DNA from 3 places in the Shewanella sp. Scap07 genome. Region 2 is predicted to be linked to each of the others. Evidence: predicted binding sites of a transcription regulator. Region 2 holds the regulator's gene; each other region holds the start of a gene.
The links. Region 2 encodes sigma-54, which starts transcription at its own class of promoters, with help from an activator protein. Its sites were predicted from a motif close to GTTGGCACGNNNNTNGNNT; they were not measured.
Positions count from the first base shown of each region.

Region 1: the regulator sigma-54 is predicted to act here: its motif matches at 2,052-2,070, upstream of FLM48_RS09520 (YccF domain-containing protein).
Region 3: the regulator sigma-54 is predicted to act here: its motif matches at 2,215-2,233, upstream of glnA (glutamate--ammonia ligase).

Region 1 covers NZ_CP041329.1:2,170,956-2,175,371, forward strand. The annotation lists gene FLM48_RS09505 (cytochrome-c peroxidase) at 1-118, opposite strand, end outside; gene FLM48_RS09510 (PGPGW domain-containing protein) at 359-580, opposite strand; gene FLM48_RS09515 (substrate-binding periplasmic protein) at 753-1,508, shown strand; gene FLM48_RS09520 (YccF domain-containing protein) at 1,576-1,983, opposite strand; gene FLM48_RS09525 (pyridoxal-phosphate dependent enzyme) at 2,249-3,166, shown strand; gene FLM48_RS09530 (hypothetical protein) at 3,317-3,490, opposite strand; gene FLM48_RS09535 (mechanosensitive ion channel family protein) at 3,955-4,416, shown strand, end outside.
Region 2 covers NZ_CP041329.1:4,251,033-4,255,448, reverse strand. The annotation lists gene FLM48_RS18745 (HPr family phosphocarrier protein) at 32-307, opposite strand; gene rapZ (RNase adapter RapZ) at 294-1,148, opposite strand; gene ptsN (PTS IIA-like nitrogen regulatory protein PtsN) at 1,145-1,588, opposite strand; gene hpf (ribosome hibernation promoting factor) at 1,591-1,878, opposite strand; gene FLM48_RS18725 (RNA polymerase factor sigma-54) at 1,907-3,388, opposite strand; gene lptB (LPS export ABC transporter ATP-binding protein) at 3,519-4,250, opposite strand; gene lptA (lipopolysaccharide transport periplasmic protein LptA) at 4,247-4,416, opposite strand, start outside.
Region 3 covers NZ_CP041329.1:4,706,989-4,711,404, forward strand. The annotation lists gene typA (translational GTPase TypA) at 124-1,947, opposite strand; gene glnA (glutamate--ammonia ligase) at 2,321-3,730, shown strand; gene FLM48_RS20770 (hypothetical protein) at 3,925-4,353, shown strand; gene FLM48_RS20775 (helix-turn-helix domain-containing protein) at 4,367-4,416, shown strand, end outside.

The sequences.
Region 1 (4,416 bases), 2.1 Mb from region 2:
CTTTTTCAGGCTGAGTAATTTTAACAGGTTCAATAATAGAGATAGGCTCTTTAGCTACGGCTGGAGCCGTGATCACGCTTGCTAATATAGCTAAGCTAATAGGGGTTAGTTTGTTCATCTTCAGCACCTTAAATAGGGTTAGTAGCGAGCTGCTTTGTTTTGATTAACCCTGATATTAATGTGTGTTTTAGCTTGGGTATAACGCGTTGTTTAGATTAGGACTATCGCTAAACTGGATTATATAAATGTGACATTTATCGCTGAAAATCAATAACTAATAGGATAGTGTTCTGCTTGAGTTCACAAACAAAATTAAAAGTGTGATCTTGATGTGGGTTGCAGTTGTTACGCTAACATTTTAATTGCGCATCATTCTGATCTTTTTGTCCATCCAAGCCGCTGATTGCGACATTTTCCGCTGACTTATCCGCAAATATCGCTTCGCCCAAGGGTATTCTAAACTCAAAATGGCCAAACCAATGGGCAGCAGTAACCAGGCTGGCCCCGGTAGCAAAATAAAAACGACACCTAATGCAGTGGTTAATCCGCCTATGATTGTCACCATGGTTTTTCTTAACATCTGTTTGCACCTATTGTTGTAGCTTAAATTCAGCATGCCATTTTGTTGCTGTACTTGGCTAGTTGGCTTTTGTAACAAAGGATAAATATTGAACAATCTGTGAAACGACTATAATCAATGGCAGGAATCTATGATGCAGCGCAATTGATGCTGCTGGGCTAGGAGGCATTGTTTGAATCATATCTGCCAAGGTATTCGCTGGTGTGGGCTAATCGCGCTTTGTTGGCTGAATGTGCAAGTTAGCAACGCAGCGACCTTACATTTATCGACCTTACATTGGCCGCCATATTGTGCTGAGAAGCTGCCGCAACAAGGCGGGAGTGTGGCTGTAGCTAGGGCGGCGTTGCAAGCCATGGGGCATGATTTAGAAGTTGATTTCTACCCGTGGAGCCGGGCAGTGAGGTTACCTCATATGCAGGGCAGTCAATATGCAGGTTATTTTCCAGAGTATCTGCACCCAAATGACAAAGTACTGTTTTCCAAAGTCAGTGGTCACAGTGAATTAGTCATAATTGAAAGGCCATTAGACCCCATCAGTTGGAGCAAAGTCAGTGACCTGCAGCAGTACCGCATAGGCACTGTAAAAGATTACATCAACACCCCTGAGCTGGACATTGCGATTGCTAATGGATTGCAAAAAGTTGAAGAGGTGACATCTGATGAGCATAACGTCAAGAAGGTCGCCACAGGCCGGATTGATGCCGCTGTGATAGACCGTCAGGTGTTTATGCATCTGTTGGCGCAACCACACCTTAAGCCATTAGCCACTAAATTGCAGGTTAATAAAAAGTCGCTGGCGCGGATTAGCTTACACATTGCCTTTATTGATTCTGAGCAAGGTCAGTATTGGCGTGATATCTACGATAAAGGCCTAAAAAAGATTGATGCAGATAAGGTGCTTGCTGAGTACTTTAGTCGTTACCAATAGCTAAGTTGCTTGCAGCCAGCGCAAGCGACTGGCTGCTATTGTAGTTTGAGTGACCGGGGCAATGCCCTTACGCTTTAGCGGTTACCGTTTGACCGATAGGAGTCAGTGACAGTAGCGCAAGCTTGAGATGTTGGATGCCAAATGGAATGCCAATTATGGTTACAAAACAAGCCAGAGCATGGGCGATATGACCGATGGCTAACCAAATTCCAAATAATAAGAACCAGGCAATATTACCAATCATACCCAGCGGACCAGTACCAAGATCATCCACACCGGTTAGGTGACGACGGTTTTGGCTTTCTTGACCAAATGGCCAAAAAGTCATTTCACCAATAACAAAGCACGCACGGCCAAAAGGAATACCAATAATTGAAATAAAACAAAGTATGCCTGCCAACCACCAAGCAAGCCCCATCACAAAGCCACCAAGCACAAACCATGCAATGTTAAATATCAAGCGTAAAACAGCCATTGTTATACTCCTAAATTCCTGACTATTATTATTGTTGCGTTAAACTATCACGAATAACACTTGAGTCTATGCGAGTAGTATGCCAACTTTTTAGTTGTTGAATTTAATGGTTTTTTATTATGGTGTTGTTGGGTGGGTGGCGAGTATTACTAAAGGTTAGTCACTCCCACCAGTTTGATCTTGTTAGCGAAAATGACGCACGAGTTAGTCGAGTGCCATCAAGTTGGTTTACACTGGAATTTAAATTTTGATGAATGAGGCATTGATGCAACTTAGCCACACGCCTGTCGATAAGGTCACCATTGCGGGTTTTGATGTTTTTGTAAAACGAGATGATCAGTTGCATCCGGCCTTTTCGGGCAACAAGGCGCGCAAATTTGCCTATTTTTTAGCGCAGCCGTATACCCAGGTTAGTAAACTTGTGGGTTATGGATCACCGCAGGCCAACTCTTTGTATTCAATGGCGGTACTCGCAAAGATGCGCGGTTGGCAGCTGGACTTCTATGTTGATCATATTGCAAAGCAAATTTTAAAGCAGCCTGCGGGAAACTATGCCGCCGCCATTGCCCATGGTGCTAATGTGATTGATTTGAGCCAGCAAGATGATCGCAATGATTTAAGTACGCGAGATTATATCGAGCGTCATGTAGCCGGTGATGACACGGTTCTTTATGTGCCTGAAGGTGGACGTTGCGAATACGCTGAATATGGTTTGTTTCAATTAGCGCGTGAAATCGTTGATTGGAAACAGCAACAACAACTGAGTCAGCTTAATGTGTTTTTACCGTCGGGTACCGGTACAACCGCGCTGTTTTTAACCCGCAGTTTCGCGCAGCTAGATGAATCGATTAAGGTGTTAACTTGCGCGGTTGTCGGCGGTGATGATTATTTAACTAGCCAGTTTTACGAGCTTTCATCGGATTGTAACGATCATCCACAAATCATTACTCCCCCCAAGCGTTATCACTTTGGCAAGCTATATCACGAGTTCTACCAGCATTGGCTTGAGCTCAATCAGTCAGGAATAGAGTTTGAATTATTGTATGACCCACTGGGGTGGATGATGTGCAAACAGTACCTACAACAATCGAGCGATGAACCTATGCTTTACTTGCATCAAGGTGGGTTGTTGGGCAATGAAACCATGTTGCCACGGTATAAGAGAAAGTTTGATGGGAATTAAGTCATTTGGTTAGGCGTATCTGTGAAAGTGATACTGCCTAAACCAAATGATATCTAGCAGTTGCTAACCGGTGTTAGTCCAACCTTGCCTGTAAAGTGCAGGCTCAAATACAAGTGAGAGGAGCTGTATTTGCTAGCGTAATTTTCGATGTTACTTGTTGCTATTTAATAACCATTTCATGAACTTCAAAGCTTCAGTACGCTTGGTAAAGGTTTGCTTATTTTTACCGGCGCTGTCTGTGAACGCTATCGAAGACTTGTTAACTGAAATAGAGTCTACTGGAAAGTTTACTGTGATCTCGTGACCATTTACTGTGTACGACATTGGCCATACTCCTTTTTAACGAAACTACTTGTTAGTAGTTGAAATTTATTAATAATTTATCCTTAGCTTTTGTTGCAAAAGATGAGTTGTTCGATTTGAGACTACCCAGCTTTTCATTCCTTATCAAGTACCTTGCTTGAGCTTTGTGTTAGAAATTGTATCTAAGCGCTCGCACATACTAGATGCACGAAGTTAAGCACAGGGATATGACAGTGATATGACGAGAGAAAATTGTGAGTGTTTACGGTGTGACGAACATTAACGAGTCAAACAAACAGGTGCACAGATCTACAAGTGGATATAACTAAAATCGCCGCCATTATAACCTTGGCTAAAACTTAGTCAATCAATTTCGTTGCAAAATCCCTTTATCGACATGACAAAAATTTATCAGCACTAATTATGTTGTTTTTTTGTATAGGTGTTAGAATTTACACAAGTTTGTTAAGGGAAGACAACCTACTATGCGCGCTACTATAGTCAAATATCTGCTGGGTATCTGTTTCACCATTTTGGCACTGCCAATTTGGGCTGCCAACCCACCGGGATTAGTCAATACGTTGCAAGAGGCCGCTGATGAGCCTGATTTGGCGGTACATCAACGCTATCAGTATCAAGACGAGCTGCAACGTGACACGCCGCGGGGCACGTTAGCCGGTTTCACTAACGCCGCCTACGAGCAAGACTTTGAGTTGGCCGCTGAGTATCTTGACTTACGTTACCTTCCAGACAACATGTCAAAAGATAAAGGCCCGCAGTATGCCAAAAAACTGCAAGCCATTATCGACCGCAACTTATGGATAGAACTCGAAGACGTCAATGATACGCCGCAGGGTGTCGCTAACGATAACCTGCCAGCTTACCGAGATGCCTTTGGCCGAATAGCCATCAACAGTGGCCACATCACCTTACTACTACAACGAGTA
Region 2 (4,416 bases):
GTGAGTAATTTGTAGATTATGCGGTGATTGTTTAATTCGCTTCGTCAAACTTAGCATCGATTAGGGCGCTAATCGCATCTAATGCGGCTTGGGCATCTTTACCTTCACTGAGTAAGGTAATGGATTTACCTTTGCCACTTTCTAGCATCAGCAAGCCTAATACACTGGCGGCAGAGGCTTGTTTTTCACCTTGGATTAAAGTCACTTCAGCATCAAATGTGGAGGCCAAAACCGCAAGTTTTGTTGCAGCGCGAGCGTGCAGCCCCAGTTGATTACAGATGGTGAGCTGTCGTTCAAGCTTTGCCATTGTTGAGCTCACGGTGCCTAGCATTAACATTGTGCTTAGAGTCATTAAATAACTTAGCTAATTGCTCTGTTACATACACAGAACGATGTTGCCCGCCTGTGCAGCCAATGGCAATAGTTAAATAACTGCGGTTGTTACGCTCTAGGTGCGGTAGCCAAGTTGCTAATAAATTCTCGATTTGCCAAATAAACTTATTCACCATCGGCTGCTGTGCAAGAAACTGCTGCACCGGTTCATCTAGCCCTGTTAGCGGGCGTAAGTTCGGCTCCCAATGGGGGTTTGGCAAAAAGCGCACATCGAACATAAAGTCGGCTTCACTCGGCATCCCATGTTTGAAGCCAAATGATTCAAAGTTGATAACTAACTCTTTGTCGACAGTGCCAAGCAGGATCTCTCTCACCCTATCACTTAGATCATAAATATTGCGATTAGAGGTATCGATATAATGATCGACCAAGTCGGCTACAGGGCTGAGTAATTTACCTTCGAGCTCAATAGCTTCTTTTAGTGATGCTTGTGAATGGGAGAGTGGGTGTAGGCGACGAGTTTCGCTGTAGCGTTTTAGCAACACTTCATCACTGGCATCGAGAAAGAAGCTCAGTAGTTCGGTGTCTGCTGGCAAATTAGCAAGCTGCTTTTCCAGCTCGATATCTTGCTCTGGCATATTACGTACATCAACACTGATGGCAACCAGTTCATTGCGGCCTTTCAGCTGCTCCAGCAGCGAGTCCATCAGTGGCAAAGGTAAATTGTCGACACAATAGTAACCTAAGTCTTCAAGTACCCTAAGTACTACTGATTTACCTGAGCCGGAACGTCCGGATACCATCACGAGTTTCATTGAGTTATCACCTGATAAAGTTCTGCTTCATCATGGGACTTTCTGAGCTGTTTGAGTATGAATTTATCATTAAGTTTTTCAGCCATGCAGGATAAAGTACTTAAATGTTGTTCACACTGATCACTGGGCACCAGTAAAGCAAATAAGATATCAACTGGCTGATTGTCGATTGAGTCAAACGCAATCGGCTCAGCACACTTGACCAATACTGCGACAGGATATTCGATATTACTCAGACGACCGTGAGGAATGGCGATACCGTTACCTATACCTGTGCTACCCATCTTCTCTCTAGCCAATAGGCTTTCAAAAATCTCTTGTGAGGAAAGGGTAGGGTACTGGACAGCAGCTAAATCGCTGATTAATTCCAGTACCTTTTTCTTACTGCCCGGTGTGGCACAGGTCGTGCACTCCGGCCGCAGGATGGTACTTAGTTCCATCGTTAATGTTTTGTCAGCTTCTCTTTATGTTTAATTACCTGACGATCGAGCTTATCTATCAGGGAGTCAATGGCGGCATACATATCTGCATTATGGGAAGTGGCAAACACTTCACCGCCGGAAAGGTGAACTTTGGCTTCAGCTTTCTGTTGCATTTTTTCTACATTCAACACAACGTGCACATTATTGATCTGATCGAAATGGCGTTCAAGCTTTGAGAACTTTTCTTGAACATAAGTTCTCAATGAATCAGTGATCTCTACATGGTGTCCAGTCAAATTAATTTGCATATAGGTCCTCCAGTGTTCAATTAACGGATCATAAACTCTTACGTTGGTTTGACGGTGGTATAAGCATTGCCTCACGATACTTGGCAATGGTCCGTCTAGCCACTTTTATTCCTTGTTCAGCCAATAGCTGTGCCATCTTGCTATCGCTTAGTGGTTTCTTCTGGTTCTCTGCTGCCACTAATTTCTTGATGAATGCGCGAATAGCTGTCGAAGAGCACTCGCCGCCATCATCTGTGCCAACATGACTCGAAAAGAAGTATTTTAGTTCAAAAATGCCACGTGGGGTGTGCATATACTTCTGTGTGGTAACTCGTGATATGGTCGATTCATGCATTTCTACCGCTTCAGCAATATCGTTGAGGACCATTGGCTTCATGGCCTCTTCACCAAACTCGAAGAATCCTTGTTGGAAATCAACGATGCAGTTAGCCACCTTTAGCAAGGTATCATTGCGACTCTCAAGGCTTTTTAAGAACCATTTCGCTTCTTGGAGGTGACCTCGAATAAATTGACTATCGGCTTGGTTTTTAGTGCTACGAGCCATAGATGCGTAGTGCTGATTGACATTGATTTTTGGCATGTAATCAGGGTTGAGTTCAACCACCCAGCGGCCTTTTTGTTTAGTGACCGTAACATCCGGAATCACATACTCATCACGGTTAGGCGCAACGGTTAACCCGGGTCTAGGGTTCAGTGATTGGATCAATGCAATGGCTTCACGTAAATCATCTTCTTTGAGCTTAGTTTTACGCATCAGCAAGCGGAAGTCTCGCCCAGCAATTAAATCTAAATGCTCTTTGATGAGTAGCTTGGCATTGCCAATATGCGGGGTACTCTCGCTAAACTGTGCCAACTGAATTGACAAGCACTCGCTTAAATCTCGGGCGGCCACGCCAATAGGGTCGAAGTGTTGAATGCGTTTAAGTACCGCTTCAACTTCATCGAGTTCTATTTCCGGATCGCCCATGGCATCGAGAATATCTTCGCAGGTTTGAGTTAAATAGCCGCGCTCGTCAATGGCGTCAATAATAGCCGTGGCGATGGCATTGTCATTGTCTGAAAAAGGCGTGAGGTTTTTTTGCCACTCTAAATGTTCATACAAGCCTTCGCTGGTTTCACCTTGGAAGGGCATATCATCATCACGCATTGCGCCAGAACTGGCATTGGGGGCTGCGGTATATACCTCATCCCACGTGGTATCAACGGGCAGTTCATCTGGCATTGATTCTTGGGTGAGGGCCTCGGATGTTTCTACTGATGAGCTATCTTGATTGCTGGCGCTGTCAGTGGTTGCGCTGTAGTCGTCAGTGTCGCTATTTTTATCATCTTGGCTGCTATCGCTGGCGTCGGTTTGCTCTTCGTCCAATTCTAATAGCGGGTTGGACTCTAATGCTTGTTGGATCTCTTGCTGCAATTCCAATGACGACAGCTGCAGGAGGCGGATGGCCTGTTGCAGCTGAGGAGTCATGGTGAGCTGTTGACCCATTTTGAGCTGGAGTGACGCTTTCATCTTACTGCTATTCCCTTCTTTGTAATTATAAAATGAGAAAGCTTGCTTGTTTTTTATGGGGTTTCTCTAATCCCCAAAATTTAATCAGGTGATGACACTGTCAACAGTCATCACCCTCACTATGGTTTAACTATAGCTTGAATTGTTCACCTAAGTACACCGCACGGACTTGTTGATTGTCCAAGATTTCAGCGGGTGTGCCTTCAGCGATAAGATTGCCATGACTCACAATATAGGCTCGCTCACAAACATCGAGTGTTTCGCGTACATTGTGGTCAGTAATTAACACACCAAGGCCGCGGTTTTTCAGTTGCTCAATGATCTTTTTGATGTCGATAACCGAGATAGGATCGACTCCCGCAAACGGTTCATCTAATAAGATAAACTTCGGGTTTGCCGCAAGTGCCCGAGCAATCTCAACTCGACGTCTTTCACCGCCCGATAGTGCCATACCTTGGCTATCGCGAATGTGAGTAATGTGGAACTCTTCCAATAAATGTTCTAACTGTTCTTCTCGCTGTGCGGTATTGAGCTCTTTACGGGTTTGCAGCACGGCCATGATGTTATCTCTAACCGATAACTTGCGGAAAATACTGGCTTCTTGTGGCAGGTAACCAATACCTTTGCGCGCACGCAGGTGCATAGGATCTAAAGTTAAATCGTCTTCATCAATAAAGATACGACCTTTATCACTCTGAACTAAGCCAACAACCATGTAGAAAGTGGTCGTTTTACCCGCACCATTTGGGCCCAGTAAGCCGACGATCTGCCCAGTTTTAACGGTTAAACTCACATCTTGAACCACAGCGCGGCTTTTGTAGCTTTTGGCTAAATTGACCGCTTTGAGCGTTTTATCGGTCATTGTTGCTCCTGAGGTTTGCTTTCAGGTTCATCAAGCTCTTGGTAGTTTTCGGGTTGGATAATCGTAATGACACGGTCATTGCCGGTACTCTCTGCAATTAACTGTTGTTGTTCAATGTTGTAACGTATTTGGTTACCGGTCACTTGGCTACCATCTTGCTCAAGTG
Region 3 (4,416 bases), 460 kb from region 2:
AGGAGTGAAATCGTAAAGCGGCCATGGACGGACTATTTTGCGACAATAAAAAGCCCCGAATACTTAGGTATTCGGGGCTTTCGTGATGCTAAATGCGGTTGCACCAACTAGGTGCAAGGCAGATTATGCGTCTTTTGCAGCGCGACTAGCACGCTTACGATCATTTTCAGTTAGGTGACGCTTACGAACACGAATGTTCTCTGGCGTTACTTCTACTAACTCATCATCATCAATAAACTCAAGCGCTTGCTCAAGGGTCATTTGGATATGTGGAGTTAGTACTTGCGCTTCATCAGTACCTGATGCACGCATGTTAGTTAGCTGCTTACCTTTCAAGCAGTTAACAGTTAGATCGTTTGCACGAGCATGAATACCAATGACTTGGCCTTCATAAACTTCTGCAGCGTGACCAATCATCAGACGACCACGATCTTGTAGACCAAATAGTGCGAAGGTCAGTGCTTTACCTGTTGCGTTAGAGATCAACACGCCGTTTTGACGTTGACCAATATCGCCGCCTTTCACTGGACCATAATGGTCGAATGAATGGTAGATAAGACCAGTACCTGAAGTGGCGGTCATAAATTCAGTTTGGAAACCAATCAAGCCACGGCTTGGAATGATAAAGTCGATACGTACACGACCTTTACCATCAAGCTGCATGTCTTTCATGTCACCCTTACGCATACCTAATTTTTCAATTACGGTACCTTGATGCTCTTCTTCAACATCAACAGTTAGGGTTTCATATGGCTCACATTGCTCGCCATCAATCTCTTTTACGATAACTTCTGGACGTGATACTGCTAGCTCGTAGCCTTCACGACGCATGTTTTCAATCAAAATTGAAAGGTGAAGCTCACCACGACCTGAAACACGGAAACGGTCTGGGCTATCAGTTTCTTCAACACGCAGTGCTACGTTGTGCACTAGCTCCTGCTCTAGGCGCTCAAGGATATTACGTGAAGTCACGTACTTACCTTCTTTACCCGCAAATGGCGACGTGTTGACTTGGAAAGTCATGGTCAGAGTTGGCTCATCAACAGACAATGGTGGTAATGCTTCAACAGTAGTTGTTGCACACACAGTGTCTGAGATTTGTAGGCTACCAAGACCAGTAATTGCGACGATATCACCTGCGTTAGCTTCGCTAACTTCGTGACGGTCTAGACCCATGTAACCTAATACTTGGCCCATTTTACCGTTACGGGTTTTACCTTCAGCATCTACGATAGTCACTTGCTGGTTAGTTTTAACACTACCACGCTTGATACGACCTACACCGATAACACCCACGTATGAGTTGTAATCTAGCTGAGAAATCTGCATCTGGAAGTCACCTTCTGCATCAGCATCAGGAGAAGATACTTTCTCAACAATCGTTTCAAATAGTGGCGTCATGTCTTCGCCAGCATCATCTGGATCTAGCGTTGCAAAACCATTTAGTGCTGAAGCATAAACAATTGGGAAGTCCAACTGCTCATCAGTCGCGCCTAAGTTATCGAACAGATCGAATACTTGGTCGATAACCCAATCAGGGCGAGCGCCTGGACGGTCAATTTTGTTGATAACAACAATTGGCTTTAGGCCTTGGGCGAACGCTTTCTTAGTTACGAAGCGAGTTTGTGGCATTGGGCCGTCAACCGCATCAACCAGTAGCAATACGCTGTCTACCATAGACAGTACGCGCTCTACTTCACCACCGAAATCGGCGTGACCAGGGGTATCAACGATATTAATGCGGTAATCATTCCACTTGATGGCAGTGTTCTTTGCCAGAATCGTGATCCCACGTTCCTTTTCTAGATCGTTGGAATCCATCACCCGCTCAGCGGCCTCACCTCGAGTTTCAAGGGTTCCAGACTGTGCCAGCAACTTATCAACCAAGGTAGTTTTACCATGGTCAACGTGTGCAATAATGGCGATGTTACGTAAATTCTCTAACACGGATAGACCTCTTACCATCAAATATAGGGGGATTTGTAACAGCGTTAAGCATAGCTGTTGCAATAAAAAACGTGCCATTCTACTCTAGCTGGGCTCTCTCGCACAGGATTATTTTTTAGTCAGCTATGAATACCGCTATTGAGTCATCACTGCACCAGCATGGGGATCGCACCAATAACGTGCACCCATCGCACCATATTGGTGCGAAACAGCGTTTTTCATATCCCTTCAAAACACCATACACCTTTAAAAACATACACTTAAAATTTTGGCACAACTCTAGCTTTATAAAGTCCAGAATCGCGGTGAGCGCAATATTTAATTATAGATAAAGATAAAGGGCTTAGCCTTTACCCTACTCGGAGACTTAAGAATGTCAGCTGAATCAGTTTTACAACAACTCAAAGAATTAGAAGTTAAGTTTGTTGATCTACGCTTTACCGATACTCGCGGTAAAGAGCAGCACGTATCTATCCCAACTCACCAAGTTGATGCAGACTTCTTTGAAGACGGCAAAATGTTTGATGGTTCTTCTATCTCAGGATGGAAAGGCATTAACGAATCAGACATGGTACTAATGCCAGACCCAAGCAGCTTCGTATTAGATCCTTTTACAGCTGAAACTACGGCTAACATCCGTTGTGACATTCTAGAACCAGGTACTATGACTGGTTATAACCGTGACCCACGCTCAATCGCTAAGAAAGCGGAAGAGTACATGCGTTCAACAGGTATTGCTGACACTGTATTAATTGGTCCAGAGCCAGAATTCTTCCTATTTGACGACGTTAAGTACGGCGCAGACATGTCTGGCTGTTTCTACAAAGTTGATGCTGAAGAAGCAGCATGGAACTCAGGCACTAGCTACGAAGATGGCAACACAGGTCACCGTCCAGGCGTTAAAGGCGGTTACTTCCCAGTAGCACCAGTTGATTCTTCACAAGATCTGCGTAGTGCAATGTGTCTTGTACTTGAAGAGATGGGTCAAGTTGTTGAAGCGCATCACCACGAAGTGGCGACTGCGGGTCAAAACGAAATCGCAACTCGCTTCAACACGCTAACTTTGAAAGCGGATGAAGTACAAGTACTTAAGTATGTAATTCACAACGTTGCACACGCATACGGCAAAACAGCGACCTTCATGCCTAAGCCTGTTGTTGGTGATAACGGTAGTGGTATGCACGTTCACCAATCACTCGCTAAAGACGGTGTTAACCTGTTTGCGGGTGATAAGTATGGTGGTCTATCTGAAACGGCACTTTACTACATCGGTGGTGTGATTAAGCATGCTCGTGCAATCAATGCTTTCTCTAACCCAGCTACTAACTCTTACAAGCGTCTAATTCCACACTTTGAAGCGCCTGTAATGCTAGCTTACTCTGCACGTAACCGTAGTGCTTCAATCCGTATCCCAGTAGTACCAAGTGCAAAAGCACGTCGTATTGAGCTACGTTTTGGTGACCCAATGGCTAACCCATACTTGGCATTCTCTGCCATGCTAATGGCTGGCCTTGACGGTATTCAGAACAAGATCCACCCAGGTGAAGCAATGGATAAAGATCTTTATGATCTTCCAGCTGAAGAAGCTGCTGAAATCCCAACAGTTGCGACTTCACTAGAAAATGCACTTGAGTGTCTAGATGCTGACCGTGAGTTCCTAACTAAGGGCGGCGTATTTAACGATGACTTCATTGATTCATACATCAAGCTTAAGTCTGAAGATGTTGAGCGTGTAAATAACACGACTCACCCAGTAGAATTTGACATGTATTACAGCTTGTAATCTGTCAATTACTACCCTTTAAAAGCCGCCGCTTAGGCGGCTTTTTATTGCTAAAATTCAATCAATTACCATAACTGTCATATCCCCTGTCATATGACATTTGCCTGCCTGTCATAAACTTGTCGGCGATTACTGCTCCCCAAAGTGGTTAACTTGCGTTCAACCTAATCAACTGGCAACATCGGGAGCAACACATGGACAATTTAGTATCCACTCACCCTATGGACACGCAAACGGACAAAGTCACCTTAGCTAATGGTTACTGGTTTTATTTTAATGATGAAGATCGCCACTTCGCCGTCCACGGCTCGGGTTATTCGGGTAAAGAAACCGTTTATCTCAATGATGAGTTAGTGTCATCCACTCGTAACTACCGCACTGTGAGTCGCCATCAATTTGAAATTGGCAGCGATCGCTACCGTGTCGAATATCATGTCACCAGTATTTTACGTGGCGAGATCAACTGCTCACTGTATAAGAATGGACGTTGCTTACACCGCGAAACGAAAGCTTACTCTCCCGGCAGCACCAAAGATGCACTAAAAAAATTGGGTCTATTTTTCATTGGTGGCATGGTGTTCGGCGCTATCGCCGGTGTCATTGCAGCAGTGGTATTCGGGTAATAACGAGGCCAATATGGATATTAACGCCGCCAGCGTCAAACAATTACGCCAACAACGGGGCTG